Regions from separate parts of the Brevundimonas sp. MEB006b genome, predicted to be linked through region 2. Evidence: predicted binding sites of a transcription regulator. Region 2 holds the regulator's gene; the other holds the start of a gene.
What was found. Region 2 encodes HrcA, which represses chaperone genes, less so after heat shock. Its sites were predicted from a motif close to GTTAGCANTCNNNNNNNNNGANTGCTAAC; they were not measured.
Positions count from the first base shown of each region.

Region 1 (4,207 bases), on a different contig from region 2:
TGCGGCCGGACGTTCGCTTTCCGGGACTGGGTCGGCGGGCGCTATTCCCTGTGGTCGGCGGTCAGCCTGTCGTGCGGCATCGCCCTGGGCTGGGACGTATTCGAGGATATGCTGGCGGGCGCCGCGGAGATGGATGCGCATTTCGTCTCGGCGCCGCTGGAGCGAAACGCGCCGATCCTGCTGGCCCTGGCCCAGGTGTTCAACGTCGACGGTCTTGACCGGCCCGCCCGCACCGTCGCCCCCTATGCCCACGCCCTGCGCCGCCTGCCGTCCTTCCTGCAGCAGCTGGAGATGGAGTCGAACGGCAAGCGGGTGCATCGCGACGGCACGCCGGTGACGCGCCAGACCTGCCCCGTCGTCTTCGGCGAGCCGGGCACCAACGGCCAGCACGCCTTCTTCCAGCAGATCCACCAGGGGCCGGAGGTGGTGCCGGCGGAGTTCGTGATCGTCGCCAAAACGCATGCGGATGCGCCGGAATCGCCGCTCTGGTCCAACGCCTTGGCCCAGGGCCAGGCCCTGATGCTGGGCAAGACGACCGAGGCCGCCAAGGTCGAGGGGTTGGCGCAAGGATTGTCGGAGCAAGAGGCGACGCGCCTGGCGTCCCACCGCACCTTCACCGGCAACCGTCCGTCGACGGCCATCGTCATGGAGCGGCTGACGCCCGAGACCCTGGGCGCGCTTCTGGCCCTCTATGAGCACAAAACCTTCGTCGAGGGCGTGATCTGGGACATCAACAGCTTCGACCAATGGGGCGTCGAACTGGGCAAGGTCCTGGCCAAGGCGATCCTGAAGGACGTGGACGCGGGCGGCCCCTCGGCGGACCTTGATCCGTCCACGGCGGCCCTGATGACGCGTTTGATGGTCTGACGCGAAAAGGGCCCGTCCTTGCCGGACGGGCCCTCCCCGGTCATTCACACTGTCAAATACTTACCAGCGGCGGTCGTAGCGGTAGTCGCGATCGTTGCGATAGTCGCGACGGTCATAGCGCGAGTCGTAACGGCGGCCGTCGTAGCGGTAGTCGTAGCCCGAGCGGCTGCGGTCGATGCCGTGCTCGCGCTCCCAGTGGCCCTGGTTACGGTAGCATTGGCCGCCGCGATAATACTCGCAGCCCGAGCCGCGGTTGGAGGCCACCGCGCCCAGCGCCGCGCCGGCAAGCGCACCGCCTGCGATATAGCTGCCGTCGCCGTTGCCATAGATGGCGCCCGCCAGACCGCCCACAGCGGCGCCGATCAGGGCGTTGCGGCCGGTGTTGTCGCGGTCGCGCGATTGCGCGGAAGCCGGAGCGGCCATCAGGCTCAGGGCCACGACGGGGGCGGCGGCGACCGCAGTGATCTTCAGCAGCTTGGACATTTTGGTCTCCTTGTTTGCTTGCCGATCTGCGTTTCCGGGGCGGGAAGGCATCCAGCGTTGAGGCCGTTCTATCGCTCCCAGTTTGAACGACCCCGGAGGTCGGCATTCATTTTCGGTTCATTTGTCTCAGAGAATTCGCGCGGCGATCCATCGCCGCCGCTTGACGATGACCCTGCCTCTGCCTAACTCCCGCTCGCGTTAGCACTCTCGCTGGTCGGCTGCCAAAACGGCGATTGCGAGAGCGCCGCACACCGTTTCAGAAACGCCCCGATCCGGGGGTTTTACAGGGAGAAGTCCGATGGCGTTCCGTCCGCTCGGCGACCGCGTGCTGGTCAAGCGCGTTGAAGAAGAATCCAAGACCAAGGGTGGCATCATCATCCCCGACACCGCCAAGGAAAAGCCGCAGGAAGGCGAAGTCGTCTCTGTCGGCCCTGGCGCCCGCGACGACACCGGCAAGGTCAATGCTCTGGAGCTGAAGGCCGGCGACCGCATCCTGTTCGGCAAGTGGTCGGGCACGGAAGTGAAGATCGACGGCGAAGACCTGATCATCATGAAGGAATCCGACGTCCTGGGCGTGCTGTCCTAAGCACCCGACGTCCGACGTTCTTCAATCAATCCATATAGATAGGAGCTGCCCGCATGGCCGCTAAAATCGTACACTTCAACACCGACGCGCGCGACAAGATGCTGCGCGGCGTCAACGTGCTTGCCAACGCCGTCAAGGTGACGCTGGGTCCCAAGGGCCGCAACGTCGTGATCCAGAAGTCCTTCGGCGCTCCGCGCTCGACCAAGGACGGCGTGTCGGTCGCCAAAGAGATCGAGCTGGAAGACGCCTTCGAGAACATGGGCGCCCAGATGATCCGCGAAGTCGCTTCGAAAACGAACGACAAGGCGGGCGACGGCACCACCACCGCAACCGTTCTGGCTCAAGCCATCGTGCAAGAGGGCCTGAAGGCCGTCGCCGCCGGCATGAACCCGATGGATCTGAAGCGCGGCATCGACAAGGCTGTCGGCCTGGTGCTGGAAGAGATCAAGTCGAACTCCAAGCCGGTCTCCAACAACTCGGAAATCGCCCAGGTCGGCACCATCTCGGCCAACGGCGACTCGGAAATCGGTGAGCTGATCGCCCAGGCGATGGCCAAGGTCGGCAACGAAGGCGTCATCACCGTCGAGGAAGCCAAGACCGCCGACACGACCGTCGACGTCGTCGAAGGCATGCAGTTCGACCGCGGTTACCTGTCGCCTTACTTCATCACCAACGCCGACAAGATGGAGGCCCAACTCGAAGAGCCGCTCATCCTGCTGTTCGAGAAGAAGCTGACCTCGCTGCAAGCCATGCTGCCGATCCTGGAAGCCGTGGTGCAGTCGGGCCGTCCGCTGCTGATCATCGCCGAGGACATCGAAGGCGAAGCCCTGGCGACCCTGGTCGTCAACAAGCTGCGTGGCGGCCTGCGCGTCGCCGCCGTCAAGGCTCCGGGCTTCGGCGATCGCCGCAAGGCCATGCTGGAAGACATCGCCATCCTGACGGGCGGCCAGGTCATCTCGGAAGACCTCGGCATCAAGCTTGAGAGCGTCACCATCGACATGCTCGGCAAGGCCAAGAAGGTCACGATCACCAAGGACGACACCACCATCGTCGAAGGCGTCGGCGGCAAGGACGAGATCGAAGCCCGCGTGGCCCAGATCAAGCGCCAGATCGAAGACACCACCTCCGACTACGACAAGGAAAAGCTGCAGGAACGTCTGGCCAAGCTGGCCGGCGGCGTCGCGGTTCTCCGCGTCGGCGGTTCGACCGAAGTCGAAGTGAAGGAAAAGAAGGACCGCGTCGACGACGCCCTGAACGCCACGCGCGCCGCGGCTGACGAAGGCATCGTTCCGGGCGGCGGCATCGCCCTGCTGAAGGCCTCCAAGATCCTGGCCGACGTCAAGGGCGACAACGCCGACCAGAACGCCGGCATCGCGATCATCCGTCGCGCCCTGCAGGCTCCGATCCGTCAGATCGCCGAAAACTCCGGCGTCGAAGGCTCGATCGTGGTCGGCAAGGTGCTGGAAAACGGCGACGCTTCGTTCGGCTTCAACGCCCAGACCGAAGAGTACGGCGACCTGGTGCAGATGGGCGTCATCGACCCGGCCAAGGTCGTCCGCACGGCTCTGCAAGACGCCGCTTCGGTGGCCGGCATCCTGATCACGACGGAAGCCGCCGTCGCCGACGCCCCCAAGAAGTCGGGCGGCGCCTCGGCCCCCGACATGGGCGGCATGGGCGGCATGGGCGGCATGGACTTCTAAGTCCAAGCTGACCGACGCTGAAATGCAGAAGGGCGGGGCCGCAAGGTCCCGCTCTTTTTGTTTGCCTATCCTCTCTGCGAAGCGGGGAGGGGGACCGCGTAGCGGTGGGCGGGCTGTTGAAGGCCCACCGATGTCGGAGGTGCGGCGCCAGCCCCTCCGTCACGACGCCAAGAGGCGTCGCGCCACCTCCCCACGAGGTGGGGAGGAGACAGCGTTCTAGAACTCCGAAATCGCGCCCGGCTTGCGGGACCGCGTCTTCAGCCACATGACGCCCAGCAGATCCGAGACCGACGCGCGCAGGCGGCCCCAATTGGTGTATTTCGACCGACCGACCTCGCGGTGGCGGTGGTCCACGTCGAGGTACTGGTTCTTGAACCCTTCGCGGATCATCAGGGCCGGCAGGTAGCGGTGGATGTGATCGAAGTAGGGCAGGCGCAGGAAGACGTCGCGGCGGAAAGCCTTCAGCCCGCAGCCGGTGTCGTCGGCGTCGTCACCCAGCAGTTTGCGGCGGATGCGGTTGGCCCAGATCGAGGCCTGGCGCTTGGCCTCGGTATCCTGGCGTTTGGCGCGA
Region 1 covers NZ_JARVRL010000008.1:77,631-81,837, reverse strand. Annotated here, with positions in the region: gene pgi (glucose-6-phosphate isomerase) at 1-867, shown strand, start outside; gene QRN13_RS12745 (YMGG-like glycine zipper-containing protein) at 928-1,350, opposite strand; gene groES (co-chaperone GroES) at 1,649-1,936, shown strand; gene groL (chaperonin GroEL) at 1,990-3,636, shown strand; gene QRN13_RS14705 (hypothetical protein) at 3,741-3,905, shown strand; gene QRN13_RS12730 (glycosyltransferase family 2 protein) at 3,853-4,207, opposite strand, start outside.
Region 1: groES (co-chaperone GroES) is a predicted target of HrcA. The motif match lies at 1,548-1,576, and genes of this name have one in related genera.

Region 2 (4,207 bases):
ACCCCGACCGAAATCCAGGACATGCTGTTCGCCTTCACCGTGGCCAAGCACGTCAAGTCCAACGCCATCGTCTACGCCAAGGACGGCCAGACCGCCGGCATCGGGGCCGGCCAGATGAACCGTCGCGACAGCGCCCGCATCGCCGCCATCCGGGCCAAGGAGGCGGGTGAGGCCAAGGGGCTGACCCAGTCGCTGGCCGAGGGTTCGGCCTGCGCTTCCGAAGCCTTCTTCCCCTTCGCCGACGGCCTGCTGGAAGCGGTCGCGGCCGGCGCCACGGCGGTGATCCAGCCCGGCGGCTCGATGCGAGACGCCGAGGTCATCGCCGCCGCTGACGAGAAGGGCATCGCCATGGCCTTCACCGGCGTGCGGGTCTTCAGGCATTGATCTTGAGAAGAAGGGCGCTAACGCTCGCGACGCGGTCGCTCGCTGCTTGAGCGCCCTTCTTCTCGTTTGTGGAGTCGTCGAGACTTCAACAGCGCGCCTTAACGTGACTGGACGGTCGCCGTTTGTCGTGATGCTCTGAGCGCTTTCCCGCGTTGGAGCGTCCCATGACCGTGCTGATCCGCCCTGAAGGCCAGACCGCCGACGACCTGAAACTGAGCCGTCGAACCCTGGGTGCCTTGGGGGGCTTGCTGTTTTCCGGCTATGCGGTCGCGGCCCTGGCCAAGGAAGCCAAGCCCATCACGACCGACGCCGAGGGTCTGTCCACCGAGACCGTGACCTATGCCGCGCCGGACGGGTTCCAGCTTCCGGCCTATGTGGCGCGGCCTGCGGGCGACGGCCCGTTCCCGGTCGTGGTGGTGGTGTCCGAGATCTTCGGGGTTCACGAATATATCCGCGACATCTGCCGCCGTCTGGCCAAGCAGGGATACGCCGCCATTGCGCCGGCCTTCTTCGTCCGGGTCGAGGATCCCGCGCCGCTGTCGGACATGCAGCGGATCATGCAGATCGTCGGGGCGGCGAACTATGAGCAGGTGATGGGCGATCTGTCGGCGACCTTGGAATGGGCCAGCCAGCAGTCGTGGTCCAAGGACGGCAAGGTCGGCATCACCGGCTACTGCTGGGGCGGCAAGGTGGTGTGGCAGGCGGCGGCGCGCTTCGCCGCCATCGGCGCGGGCGTGGCCTGGTACGGCCGTTTGGCGCCCGCCGCAGACGCTACGCCGGTTCAGATATCATCGGGCCAACCCTGGCCAGTCGACATCGCAGACGATCTCAAGGCGCCCGTACTCGGCCTGTATGGCGGCAAGGATCAGGGCATCCCATTGGCCAGCGTCGAACGGATGCGCGAGGCCCTGGCGCGCGCCGGCCAGACCGGCAGCCAGATCGTCGTCTATCCCGACGCCCAGCACGGCTTCCACGCCGACTACCGCGCAAGCTACTCGGAAGCAGACGCTAAGGACGGCTGGTCCAAGCTGCTGGCGACGTTCGATAAAGCGTTAAAAGCCTAGATCAGGCCTTGCCGTCGAAGGCCTGACCGTCGGCGGCGGGGGCGGCGCCATACGGGTTGGGAGCCTGGGCGCCGGATCCCTTGGCGGCGACGACCACCATGGCGGGGCGGACGGTGCGGCCGAACAGTTCAAAACCGGACTGCATGGTCTGGATCACCGATCCGCCGGGCACGGTCTCGGACGGCTGTTCCATCATCGCCTGGTGCAGGTGCGGGTTGAAGGCCTCGCCCGCCTGGGGCGCGACACGCTTCAGACCGTTGGCGTCGAAGGCTTGCAGCAGGGCCTTCTGCGTCAGCTCCAGCCCAGTCACCAGACCGGCGGTCGCGCCCTCGGCGTCCTTGGGCGCAGCCATCAGGGCGCGTTCCAGATTGTCGGCGACGCCCAGCAGGTCCTTGGCGAAGCGCTGGATGGCGAAGGCGCGGGCGTCGTTCTGCTGCGTCTCCGAACGGCGCTTCAGATTCTCCATCTCGGCGGCGACGCGCAGGGCGCGGTCCTTCCATTCGTCACGCTCGGCGATCACGGCGTCCAGCGGCGCCAGATCGTCTGAAGGATGGGCGTCCAGGCCGTGTTCGGCGTTGGTTTCGGCCATGTCGGCGTCCACGGCGTTCAGTTCGTCGTTAAGGGGCTTGTCGCTCACTTGTCGTTCCCGTCCAGCATCCGGCCCAGCACCCGGGCGGTATAGTCCACCAACGGAATGACACGGGCGTAGTTCAGTCTTGCGGGGCCTATGACGCCGATGGCGCCAAGAACCCGCTGTCGGCCGCTCATATAGGGCGCCGCGATCACGGCGGAACCCGAAAGTGAAAACAACCGTGTCTCGGCGCCGATGAAAATGCGCACGCCTTGGGCCGCATCGACGCCGTCCAGCAGGCCGATCAGCTGTTCCTTCTGCTCCAGATCATCGAAAAGGACGCGGACCCGCTCCAGATCGGCCAGGCCTTCCCGGTCCTGAAGCAGGTTGGCGCGACCCCGCACGATCAGGGCGCGCTCGCGATCCTGGCCGCCGGACCACGCAGCGAATCCGTCCTCGACCAGGCGGGCGGCGGTCTGATCCAACTCGCGGCGGGCGATTTCCAACTCCTGGGTCATCTCTCGCTTGGCGTCGGCGAAGGGGCGGCCGCGCAGGCGGGCGTTCAGGAAGTTGGAGGCCTCGACCAGGGTTGAAGGTGTGACCCCCGCCGACAAGGTCATGATCCGGTTCTCGACCGTGCCGTCGTCGGCGACGATCACCGCCAGGGCCTGATCCCCCCCCAGGGCGACGAACTCGACATGTTTGACGCCGGAATCACGGACCGGGCTGGAGACGACGCCCGCGCCGCCGGCCAGACCGGACAGCAGGTTCGAGGCCTCGTCCAAGGCGGACTCGAAGTTCCGGCCGCGCCCGGCGAGCCGGCCGTCGATCTCGCGACGCTCTTCCTTGGTCAGGTCGCCGACCTCCAGCAGGCCGTCGACGAACAGGCGCAGGCCCGCATGGGTCGGGATGCGCCCGGCCGAGGTGTGGGGCGCCGCCAGCAGGCCCGCGAGAGTCAGATCCTGCATGGTGTTGCGGATCGAGGCGGGCGACAGGGCGATGCCGCCCAGCGACAGGGTCCGCGACCCGACCGGCTCGCCGGTCTCCAGATAGGATTCGACGATGCGACGGAAGATGTCGCGCGCCCGCGCATCCAGCCCCGCCAGTCCCGCGAGGGACTGGCCGGCGTCGAACGGCGGGTTTTTCGGGGCATACAGGCTCACGGTTTCAGGATAAGCACCGCCGCCACAGCTTCCAAGGTCAGACTTCCAAGGATCCCTCCCATGCGCCATTCGCAACGCACCGACGATCAACTGCGTCCCGTCACCATCGAGACCGGCGTCAACCGGTATGCTGAGGGCTCGTGCCTGATCAGCTTCGGCAACACCAAGGTGCTGGTGACCGCCTCGATCGAGGACAAGGTGCCGGGCTGGATGCGCAACACGGGTCAGGGATGGGTGACGGCCGAATACGGCATGCTGCCCCGCGCCACTCACACGCGCGGGCGTCGTGAGGCCGCCGCCGGCAAACAGTCGGGCCGCACACAAGAGATTCAGCGGTTGATCGGCCGCTCCCTGCGCGCCGTGGTGGACCTCAAGGCCTTGGGGGAACGCCAGGTGTTGATCGACTGCGACGTCATCCAGGCCGACGGCGGCACCCGCACGGCGTCGATCACCGGCGCCTGGGTCGCCATGAGCATGGCGCTGAACTATCTGCGCGACGAGGGCGTGCTGAAGGCCGATCCGATCACGGATCAGGTGGCGGCCGTATCGTGCGGCGTCTGCGACGGCGTGCCGGTGCTGGACCTGGATTACGAAGAGGATTCCGAGGCCGAGGCGGATTCGAACTTCGTCCTGACCGGCTCCGGCCAGATCGTCGAGGTCCAGGCCACCGGCGAAAAGCGCGGTTTCTCGCGCGCCGAATTCGACCGTCTCTTCTCGCTGGCCGAGATCGGCTGCACCGAACTGTTCGCCTTGCAGAAGGCGGCCCTGGCGGCGGTGAAGCGATAGGGGGTTTCACCTCGGGGCGCGGACGGGCATCCTCGTCCGGTCAGTCCTGACCGGAGACAAGTCGATGCGTCGATCCCCCTGGCTTTCGATGGCCGCCTGCGTTGTGTTGATGGCCGGATGTCAGCGCGCTGATCCAGCCGATCAGCCTGCGTCCAGAGACACTGCGGCAAGCAGCAACGTCATCGACGCGGTTCCACTGGCGCCGGATGCTCCGCCGCCTGCCCCGCCCGCCAAGCCGG
Region 2 covers NZ_JARVRL010000001.1:24,135-28,341, forward strand. Annotated here, with positions in the region: gene purH (bifunctional phosphoribosylaminoimidazolecarboxamide formyltransferase/IMP cyclohydrolase) at 1-384, shown strand, start outside; gene QRN13_RS00105 (dienelactone hydrolase family protein) at 549-1,448, shown strand; gene grpE (nucleotide exchange factor GrpE) at 1,450-2,037, opposite strand; gene hrcA (heat-inducible transcriptional repressor HrcA) at 2,082-3,176, opposite strand; gene rph (ribonuclease PH) at 3,243-3,968, shown strand; gene QRN13_RS00125 (hypothetical protein) at 4,033-4,207, shown strand, end outside.